DNA from 2 places in the Pseudarthrobacter phenanthrenivorans Sphe3 genome. Region 1 is predicted to be linked to the other one. Evidence: riboswitches for the same ligand, from Rfam matches in the RefSeq annotation. Region 1 holds a riboswitch; the other holds the start of a gene.
The links. Region 1 has a riboswitch for cyclic di-AMP ahead of ASPHE3_RS20275 (NlpC/P60 family protein). Riboswitches for the same ligand answer to the same signal wherever they lie in the genome.
Positions count from the first base shown of each region.

Region 1 (5,300 bases):
CAGACGGCCGCAGTGCCGGCTGCCTCGGTGAGTACCGACGCGCCCGCCTCAATACTGACTTGGGTAGCTTTGACCGCAGGGCTGCTCGGGCTGGCCGCAGGAGTTGCTGCACTGTTCCGCGCCGGCAGGACCAGGAAGAGCTGAGCCCACCGCCTGGTGTCGCTGCCGCAATAAGCCCGGCGGCACCGGGTGGCGTTCTTTCCCGGCCGGGAACGCGAGTTTCCCTTCGGAACGCCCAGCCAACAGCGCCTGAACAGGCAAACGGGGCTTCAAGAGTTAAAAAGCGGGTGCCCGGTTTCCCACCGCAAGGTCTCCAATCGCATGCGGCCGCGGGCATGCTGAAGGCCGGTGATTCAGTGCCCCCAAGGCATTGGATCACCGGCCTTCAGTGGTTTGTTAGCCTGCGCGTACGAACGAGACAGCACCCTTTGAGGTCATCCACGTCAGGGGGTGGACGGCGGTTTCGTTCTTGCCGTTGAGGCCGGAGCTGAGCACCTGGCCGTTGCCGACGTAGATTCCCACGTGCCCGGGTTGGACCACCATGTCACCGGGCTGGGGCTCACTGACCACGGTGCCGTAGTTCATGAACTGCATCGGGCCGAGGTCCCCAACTCGGATTCCGGCGGCGTTCAGGGCGTTCTCGACCAGTCGCGTGCAGTCCTGGATCATGCCGATCTGCGCGTAGGCGGAAGACACCATCGTGGCGTTGATTGCGCCTGCTGCCGGAGCGGCAGCCGGAGCTGCAGCAGCGGGGGTAACCGTCACCTGCGCCTTGGCCGGCGCGGCTGCCTTCGCTGCCGCAGGGGCGGTTGTGGCGGGGACCGCGACGACTGGCTTCGGTGCTTCCACGACCGGCGCCGGCGTGGTTTCCACGACAGGACGCTCATAAGAGATCTGGACGGTGGCATCGGCGCTGAGCGGTGCCTGTGCCTGGCTGACAACTTCGAGGGTCGAGGCTGGCTCCGCGTCGCGCTGGACCGGGGCGTCTGCGGCCTGGGCGGCGGCAATGCCGCTGGTCAGCACGAGACCCGAGGCGGCCGCGATGACAGCGGCCTTGCGGCTTACACCGCCGGCGTTGTCCGCCACGGATTTGGACAGCGCGGCAAGGGCGCTGGTTTGGACGGGGACCGCGCGGCGGCGGCCGTGAGCTTTGCGCATGGGCATGAAAGGGCCTCTCCCACTGCCTGCGAGGTTAGCTGTCGGATTCGGATGGGAGGCACCCGGCCGCGTTGATGCACGGATGCATCAGGCACGGCTTCACCCCAAGGCCTGCGAGCAGGCCGCTGTTGGGTTCCCCGTCTCTGCCGGACGATTTTGCGAACGGATCCTGAGGCAGCGGCAGAGTTAGGCAAGTCTGCTCAGGAGTGCCGCATTCGGAGAAACCGGCACGGTTTTAGACCGTACGGCACAACAGCAACGTTTGTCACATTTCCATAACGGCACCTCCTGTGCTCTTGATGGGATGGCCGCCGGGTCCATTGACCTCCGGACCTGCAGCAGGAGGCATGACCGTTACGCTGAAGGAGTGTGTGCCTCCAGAATCGCAAACCTTGCCCCCGCGCCCGTCCGGTCGGTCACGGCCTCTGACCGGAGCCAGTGCCGCGCGTTGCGGGAATTGGCCGAAGCGGCAGCCCAGGGCCAGGGCAGGCTATGACATACCGTTTCCTTTTCACCCGTCGCTGGGTCGGCTTCCTGCTTCTGGCCGCCATGGTTGCCGCAGCGTGCGCCGGGCTAAGTAAGTGGCAGATGGACCGCAGAAATCAGGCCGTCGCTGAAATCCGCCGCGTCCAGGACAATTACGACAAGAATCCCGTGCCGTTCGCAGTTGCCAAGCAGTATTTCGAAACCGCCGATCCTGAGGTGAAGTGGAGCACCGTTTCAATCACCGGCCAGTACCTGACACAGGATCAAAGGATTGTCAGGAACAGGCCACAAAATTCGGCACCAGGGTATGAGGTCCTGGTTCCGTTCCGGGTTGCCTCCGGGGAGACCATCGTCGTGAACAGGGGATGGCTGCCGATCGGCAACGCCAGGGCCGGGTACCCGGACCTTGTTCCGGACCCGCCGGCTGGAAACGTCCAGGTGGTCGTCCGGCTGAAACCCTCCGAACCGGAACTGGATGGACGGACAGCCCCGGAGGGACAGCTACCCAGTATCGCCCTGCCCGCCTACGCCCGGCAACTCAGTTACCCACTGCTGACGGGCAGTTACGGGCTGATGGCAGCGGAATCGCCGGGTCGCAACGTGGCACCGGCGCAGCTCTCCGCACCAGCCGTGCAGGAAGGATCAAACCTTTCCTACGCGCTGCAGTGGCTGACCTTCGGAATCCTTGCCTTCGTCGGCTTTGGGTACACCGCCCGGCAGCAGGCCCGTATCGCACGGGAAGAACGTGAAGACCAGGCCGAGGACCCCTCTGAGGCGGTCCTGGAGGCCCGCCGGGAAAGCCGGGCCGGCAAGCGCAACAGCTCCGACGAGGAAGAAGACGCCATCCTGGACCGTATGGGCATCTAGGGATTCATGCTTTCGCGGCAGGGGTTGGCCGACCTTTTACATTGATACATCCTGGAATGTACTCTCGAAGGTATGGAAACCCTCACGCACGCCCCGGTGCTCGCGCGCTTCGGCTACGCGGTCTCTGATCCGACCAGGGCCAGGATCCTGCTGGCTCTGGCTGACGCGCCCGCCTACCCGTCCGACTTGGCAGACACCCTCTCGGTCTCGCGGCAAAGCATGTCCAATCACCTGACCTGCCTGCGCGGCTGCGGTCTGGTCGTGGCTGTTCCGGACGGGCGCCGGACCCGGTATGAACTGGCCGACGCCCGGCTGGGCCACGCGATCAGGGATCTGCTAGGTGTGGTGCTGGCCGTTGACCCGGCCTGCTGCGCTCCGGACGGGACGTGCGTGGCATGAGCGCAACACTCCAGCCTGCGCCGATGACACAGCGCCGCGCAGTCCTGAGTCGGCGCATTCGACTCTTCGCGGCCGCGACCATCACGTACAACGTCATTGAGGCCGTCGTGGCCCTGTGGGCCGGGAACGTCGCGGACTCCTCGGCGCTGATCGGCTTCGGTCTGGACTCGGTGATCGAGGTCGCCTCCGCGGTCGCCTTGTCCTGGCAGTTCTCCGCCAAGGATCCCGAGCGGCGCGAACACCTCACGCTGCGGATCATCGCGTTCTCCTTCTTCACCCTGGCCCTGTTCGTTACCGTGGATTCGGTCCGGTCCCTGACCGGGGGCGGGGAAGCGCAGCACTCGACCCCGGGCATCGTGATCGCCGCCCTGTCCCTGGCGATCATGCCGGTCTTGTCCTGGGCGCAGCGCCGCGCCGGCCGGGAACTGGGGTCCCGGACCGCGGTGGCAGATTCCAAACAGACCCTGCTCTGCACGTACCTTTCCGCGGTCCTGCTGGTAGGCCTGGTCCTGAACAGCACCCTGGGCTGGTGGTGGGCCGATGCCGGAGCCGCGCTGGTGATCGCCGCGATCGCCGTCCGCGAAGGCATCAACGCCTGGAAGGGTGATGTCTGCTGCACCGTCCCCGGCGCCGACGCCCACCACGACGACTGCTGCGCACCCTCCACGAAATCGGGCAAGGACTCTGTTGCTGCCGTTACCACCTCCCCTACGGGCGGTTCTTCGGCAGCGGCAACACCAGCTGCGGCGTGCTGTGAGGGTTGCGGGTCAGAGCCGGTGATTCAGCCCGGGCCCGGCAGTATGGCCCTTCCCTTGGTGCGCCGGGACGACTGAGCAGTGTCCTTTGAACTGCGCACGACACCGGGTTGCCCGAATTCCTCGCCGGCGCTGGAGCTTTTCCATGCTGCGCTGCGGGCAGAAGGTCTTGACCCCGGCCTCGTGACGGTCCTGGAACTGACCTCCGAGGCCGAAGCCGCTGCCCTCCAGTTCCATGGCTCCCCGTCATTCATCAGCGACGGGCGGGACCTGTTTCCTTCCGCGGCAGGAACCGGTCTCAGCTGCCGGGTCTATCCGACCGGCAGTGGCCTGTCCGGTCTGCCGTCCCTTGAGTCACTTCGCACCGGCGTCCGCGGCCCGGGGGCGGCCGCGTGAACGGTCTGATGACAGGGCAGGCCCGGTCCGCCCGTCGCCTGCTGGCATTCTCGGCGGCCGCCCTGGCCGTGCTGGACCTGCTGGTCAAGTTCGTTGTACTGCAGGCGCTGGGCCACGGCAGTCACGGCAGCGCCCTGGACTTCGGCTTGTTGAACGTTCGGGTCGCTTACAACACCGGGGTTTCCTTCGGCCTCGGGGCCTCGCTGCCGCCATGGACGGTTGCCGCGGCCACAGCCGTACTCGTTGTTGTGCTGGCCGTGTTTTTGTTCCGGTCCGCCCCGCAACGGACGGCTCCGTCACGGGCCGGCGCAGCCCTTCTGCTCGGCGGCGCGCTCGGGAACCTCGTGGACCGGCTGGACGGGGCAGGAGTCGTTGATTACCTGCACACCGGCTGGTTCCCCACGTTCAATCTGGCCGACGTTTTCGTTGTGGCCGGGGCCGGGCTGCTGATCCTGGGATCTGTGACCGGCCCGGCAAAGAAAGGAACCTGAACGGGTGGACATCGGTGAATTCTTTGCCTCGACCGTGTTCTCCGGGGCACTGGTCCTGGCACTGCCCTTGGCCGCAATTGCGGGGCTGGTGTCGTTTCTCTCGCCCTGCATCCTGCCGCTGGTCCCGGGCTACCTGGGCTACGTCTCCGGCCTGACCGACCCGCGACAGCCCCACAACCGGCGACGGGTGCTGACCGGTGTCGGCCTCTTCATTCTCGGTTTCGGCGCGGTCTTCACCCTCTACGGTGCCGCCTTCGGCGCCGTCGGATCATGGCTGGTGCGCTGGCAGGACCCGCTGATGAGGATCCTCGGCGTTTTCGTCATCCTGATGGGACTGGTGCTGCTGGGCAGGTTTTCCTGGCTCCAGCAGACCAAGAAGCTCCGGTCCCCCATCCGCGGGGGCCTGACCGGTGCCCCTTTGCTGGGCGTCGTGTTTGGCCTCGGCTGGACCCCATGCATGGGACCGACGCTCAGCGCAGTCCTGAGCCTGAGCGTGACTGCCGGTAACGCCTGGCGCGGCGCCCTGCTGGCCTTCGTCTACTGCCTGGGACTGGGCATCCCGTTCGCCCTCGTGGCCCTGGGCCTGAACTGGGTATCCCGGGTGCTGAAGGTCGTGCGGGCCCACATCCGCAAGGTGAACATCGCCGGGGCGGTGATGCTGGTCGCCCTCGGCGTCCTGATGGTTTCAGGGCTCTGGGTGCAGTGGATCTACCAGCTGCAGAACCTCGCAGGCACGTTCCTGATGCCG
Region 1 is NC_015146.1:106,194-111,493, forward strand. It holds gene ASPHE3_RS22790 (DUF1775 domain-containing protein) at 1-144, shown strand, start outside; gene ASPHE3_RS20275 (NlpC/P60 family protein) at 397-1,164, opposite strand; cyclic di-AMP (ydaO/yuaA leader) riboswitch at 1,168-1,345, opposite strand; gene ASPHE3_RS20280 (SURF1 family cytochrome oxidase biogenesis protein) at 1,651-2,511, shown strand; gene ASPHE3_RS20285 (ArsR/SmtB family transcription factor) at 2,584-2,910, shown strand; gene ASPHE3_RS20290 (cation diffusion facilitator family transporter) at 2,907-3,743, shown strand; gene ASPHE3_RS20295 (hypothetical protein) at 3,747-4,061, shown strand; gene lspA (signal peptidase II) at 4,070-4,552, shown strand; gene ASPHE3_RS20305 (cytochrome c biogenesis CcdA family protein) at 4,557-5,300, shown strand, end outside.

Region 2 (5,300 bases), on a different replicon from region 1:
ATCCAGGCCTACAACCCCTCCCCCACGCTGCTGGACTACGCCACCACCAAGGCGAGCATCAACAACTTCACCAAGGGCTTGGCGCAGCAGCTGGCGCCCAAGGGCATCCGCGTCAACGCCGTGGCACCGGGACCCATCTGGACACCGTTGCAGGTCAGCAGCGGCCAGCCCAAGGAGGAACTGCCGGAGTTCGGGCAGTCCACTCCCCTGGGCCGCGCGGGCCAGCCGGCAGAGCTCGCCCCGGCGTATGTGTTCCTGGCATCGCCTGAATCGAGCTATGTGGTGGGCGAAACCCTGAACGTCAACGGCGGCAATCCCACCCCGTAGCGGTCAGTCCGCATCCTGTTGCGCGAGCAGGGCGTCCGTTGCCTCGTCCGGTTGGCCGTCAAAGAACTGCGCCAGGATTGTCTTGAATACGGTTTCGCCCGGCGCTGCACGGAGGAACAGCGTCATGGACGAATGCAACTTGCGGGCGTCGACGCCGCCCAGGATCTCCTGGGCGGTGCGGCCGGCGTGGTTGGTCAGCGCCTGGCAGCATTCCAGCAACCGCGGGCCGAGGACCTCATGGTCCAGATAGGCCCGGGCTTCATCAAGCGAGGTAATGGCGAATTTCCGGGAGGTAGGGCTTTGGCCGAGGCCTGCCAGCTGGGGAAAAATGAACCACATCCAGTGCCCCGTCTTCTTCCCGAGCTGCAGCTCCGCCAGCGCCTGGGCATAGGTTCCGCCCTCTCCGGTGCCGCCGCTGTCCTGGGCGGTGACGAAGCGTTCCAGGTCATAGGGATCGTTCATGTTATTTCTCCTTTATGCGGGGCTTGGGCGCTTTTGTGCAGGTCGTCGCTGCGGGGCTGGTCTTCAAGGAAGGCTGCTGCCGCGCGCAGTTGCCCGTCCGGGTCCTGGCTCCATCTGGCCAGTACCACGCCCGCCCGCTGGCGCTCCCGTGGCGCCAGCCCGGCCAGCAGGGGCCGCACTACGTCGGCCAGCAGCGGATCCACCAGTTCCCGGCTTCCTGCGGACCGAAGGAAGCCCTCGATCCTGGTCAGGTCGGAGTGGCGCAGGAGTTTCACACGCGACTGCAGCAGCACCACGGCGGCAAGCCGCCGCTCAAAAACAGGCCTGGTGCCAGGCCCCGGCTGGCCCCACAACACCGAGGCCAGCATGGCTACGGCGTCGTGGTCCAGTTCTTTGAACTTCCGCAGCGCGTCGCGTACGGTGCCGCGGACGGCACCTACGGAGGACCCGTAGGAGGCAAGTGCACCGCCCAGCCGCAGTTCGACGTCGTCCGCCCGGTACCAGGCGCCCTCGTTCTGGAGGGTGTGGTCAATGAAGCCGGCAGCCGCTGCCACGTCATCACTTCCGCCGTTCACCGGCGACGCCCCCCGCCCGCATGGCGGATGCAGTACGGGGTCCAGGGCCGGGCTTCAAGCCTGCCCTCGGCAATGGCCTCGCCGCATACCGCGCAGGTGCCATAAGTGCCGGCTGCGATACGGGCCAGGGCAGCTTCCACCTGGTCCAGACCGGACGCGCTTTGCTTCAGCAGGGCCGATGCCTGGGACAGCTCGAAAGCGATAGTGGAGCCCTCTGGATCATGTTCGTCATCCACATTGGAGTCCTGCCGGGCAGAGTTTGCCGCGGCGATGTCCGCGCGGAGGGCGGGCAGGAGCTCAACCTTCCGCCGCCATTCCTCCTCGAGAAGGATCCGGAACCTTTCGAAATCGGGCATGGGAAAAGCCTAGCGCGACACCAGTAAGGCCCTGGGTAATCCACTCAAACCGGCGCCCGGCGTCCATGGTGCACCCCGACCGGAGATGGCGCAGATGGCAAACCGCCGTAGTCCGCCTGCCCCGCCACGCACACGCATCATGCACAACTTTATGACTTTGTTACACGGGCCCGTTGCCAGGACCACGGACACCGCATCAGCCGAGGCCACGGCGGAATGCAAAGGAAATCCACCGAATTGCGGAAATGTGAGAGAAGTACCTCGCATGTTATCCAAATGTGACAATTGGTCCGCGCCCGGGTTATGGTCTTCTGGTGTCCCTCTCAGACGGGACATTCCCGACAGTATGCCGAGCCCTGCCACTGTTACGGGAACCAATCGCTTTCCAGCTGGCAGGGACGGGGGAACCAAGTTTCCGCGGCCTTTTTAAGGCCTTGGGGTTAAGTCGATAGCGCCTCCGTCCATAACGGGGGTTGCCACCGGCCGGGTATCTCCAACCCGAACCCGACAGCTCACCCCGCAGGCATGGGAGAGGCGATCAACTGTGTCAAAAAATTCCACCACCGCCCGTCACCGCGCGACTCCGGACCGCTCAATCGTGCTCCAGGGCTTGGCTGTAACGGCCAAGTCACAGGCCCGGACGCTGGGCCGGCCGGCCCTCGCCGTTGCCGCTGCATCCGGCATTGCGTTTGGCGTCGGAGCTCCGGCGCACGCTGGCGTGAGCGGCCCGGACACCACCGAAACCACTAACGTCCAGGCGACTGCAGCCCCGGCCGCCACGGTTGCCGCCCCGGCAGCAGCAGCAGGCGCGGTCCACACCGTCGTCTCCGGCGACACCCTGGGCGCCATCTCGGCCTCCTATGGCGTGAGCCTGAACGACGTTCTGTCCGCCAATGGCCTGTCGATCTCCGCGATCATCTACCCGGGTGACCAGATCCAGATTCCGGCCGCCGGCTACGCAGCACCTGCCGCCGCCGCTCCGGTGCAGGCCGCATCCGCTCCTGCCAATACCGGTATGAACCTGGCCTATGCCTCCACCACCGCAGCCCCGGCCCCCGCGCCTGCTCCCGCAGTAAGCGGCACCGGCACGGGCGCCGCCATCCTGGCGAACGCCTACGGCCAGGTGGGAATCCAGCAGGACTGCACCGCCATGGTGGAGAAGGCCCTTCGTGCCGTGGGCAAGTCCGTGGGCGACCTTGCTCCCACCCAGTTCTTCCAGTACGGCACCACCGTGGGCTCCCCGGCCCCGGGTGACCTGGTCATCACCGCAGGCCACGTGGGCGTTTACGCCGGTGACGGCCAGGTAGTCAGCGGCGGCGTGGACGGTTACAAGACCGAGGTCCACTCCATCAGCTGGCTCGGCGGCGCTTCCTTCGTGCGGGTGGCATAGCCAGCAGCCGGACGGGCAGGCCTGCGCACCGCAGGCCCGGCCCACTGAGCAAACAGGGGCGGCAGCCGGGATTTCCCGGCTGCCGCCCCTGTGCTGTTCCACCTTTCCTGTTCCCGCCTGTCCTGTTCCCACCTGTCCTGGAGCCGCAATCGTGCTTCCGGCTTCTTCCTAGGTGCCGCAGAAAGTCCGGTAATCTCCGAAGTCCTCCGGCGGCCCCTCCGTGTAGCGTTCCAGCCCCTGGCGCTCCTGGAACGGGGAACGCACCACGTCGAGGAAACGGTTGAACGGGCCAAGGTCGCCCTCAGTGGCCGCAGCCAGCGCTTCCTCCACCAGGTGGTTGCGCGCGATGTATACCGGATTTACCCGGTCCATCAGGCCGGAGTCGGGGTTCAGCGCAGTCCAGCGTTCGGCCCAGGCATCAAAGGCTGCCAGGTCCAGGACCATTCCCCGGGCAGGCCTGGAGTTGCCGCGGGCGGCGTGGCCCAGGTTCCGGAAGAACTGGGTATAGTCCACGGGCCCGTCTTTCAGCAGCGCAACCACTCCGTCCACCACGTCCGACGCGGCGTCTCCTTCCGGGGTCCCGGCCATGCTTGCCGGCAGTCCGAGTTTTTCCTTCATCCCGTTAAACCAGGCGTCGCTGTACTGGCTGCGGAATCTGCCCAGCGCCTCCACTGCCGGGCCCACTGCCTGCTCCTGGTCCTCGTTGAACAGCGGCAGCATTGCCTCGGCCAGCCGGGCGAGATTCCACTCTGCTATGACCGGTTGGTTGGCGTACGCATACCGGCCCCCAACGTCAATGGAGCTGTAGACCGCGCCCGGGTTGAAGGCGTCCATGAAGGCACAGGGGCCGTAGTCGATGGTCTCGCCGGAAATGGTCATATTGTCCGTATTCATGACGCCGTGCACAAAGCCCACCAGCATCCACTTGGCCACCAGCCGGGCCTGTGCGGCCACCACCGCTTCAAAGAGCGCCAGGTAGGGATTCTCTGCTTCAGCGGCTGCGGGATGGTGCCGGCTGATGGCATGGTCGGCGAGCCTGCGGAGCAGTTCCACGTTCTCGGTGGCCCGCGCGTACTGGAAACTTCCCACCCTCAGGTGGCTGCTTGCCACGCGGGCCAGGACAGCGCCGGGAAGCATCGTCTCCCTGCGCACGGCCCGCCCTGTTGCCACCACGGCCAGTGCCCGGGTAGTGGGAATGCCCAAGGCATGCATGGCTTCGCTAATCAGGTACTCCCTCAGCATGGGGCCGATGACCGCGCGGCCATCCCCGGCCCGTGCGAAGGGGGTGCGTCCGGAACCCTTCAGGTGAACATCCCTCAGCCGGCCGCCGTCGTCCACGATTTCACCGAGGAGGAGGGCCCGGCCGTCACCGAGCAGGGGCGAATACCCGCCAAACTGGTGCCCGGCGTATGCCTGGGCAACGGGGGTGGCGCCTGCCGGAATGTGGTTGCCCAGCAGGAGGCGCACGCCTTCGGGAGAGCGCAGGTACTCCGGCGCCATCCCCAGTTCGTCCACCAAGGCTTCATTCAGGACCAGCAGCTCCGGATGCGGCGCTTCCTCCGCCTGCCAGGGAACAGCCAACTCGGCCAGTTCACGGGCGAAGCGGCCCTCGAATGTGATCATCGATTCTGCTGCGGCAGTCATGGATTAACCCTATCGCCGTCGTTGGTCCGCCGGTTGATCAGCCAGGTGACGAACCACAGGATCACTCCAATGGCCATCAGCCCGCCGGCAATCTGGTACTGGATGACATTCCGCCCGACCCAAGGCCCCGCCAGGAAGGCGCAGAGCACGGCCGCCACCAGCGGAAGGGGGCCCGGGGAAGTGAAGAACACCTTGCGGTGGGGATCCCGCTTGCGGCGCAGGACCACGCAGGCCACGTTGACCACCGTGAAAACGCACAGCAGCAGGAAGGCCGTGGTCCCGGAGAGGTTGGCCACGATATTGCTTTCCGGATCGCTTGTTACATAGAGGATGAGGCCCAGCGCCAGGACGGTGGAGAAGGCAATTCCTGCCCACGGCGTGCGTCGCACGGGGAGCACCTTGCCCAGTGGCCGGGGCAGGACGTGCTGGCGCGCCATGCCGTAGATGAGCCGGCTGGCCATCAGCATGTTGATGAGTGCCGTGTTGGCCACCGCGAAAACGGCCAGGAAGGGAAAGACCCTGTCGATGGGAAAGTCCGGTGACCCT
Region 2 is NC_015145.1:2,216,848-2,222,147, forward strand. It holds gene ASPHE3_RS10180 (glucose 1-dehydrogenase) at 1-327, shown strand, start outside; gene ASPHE3_RS10185 (DUF1810 domain-containing protein) at 331-789, opposite strand; gene ASPHE3_RS10190 (DNA alkylation repair protein) at 786-1,364, opposite strand; gene ASPHE3_RS10195 (TraR/DksA family transcriptional regulator) at 1,361-1,720, opposite strand; cyclic di-AMP (ydaO/yuaA leader) riboswitch at 2,090-2,261, shown strand; gene ASPHE3_RS10200 (C40 family peptidase) at 2,265-3,110, shown strand; gene ASPHE3_RS10205 (protein adenylyltransferase SelO) at 3,279-4,754, opposite strand; gene ASPHE3_RS10210 (APC family permease) at 4,751-5,300, opposite strand, start outside.
Region 2: it holds a riboswitch for cyclic di-AMP, as region 1 does, so the genes downstream of both, ASPHE3_RS10200 (C40 family peptidase) here and ASPHE3_RS20275 (NlpC/P60 family protein) in region 1, are expected to answer to the same signal.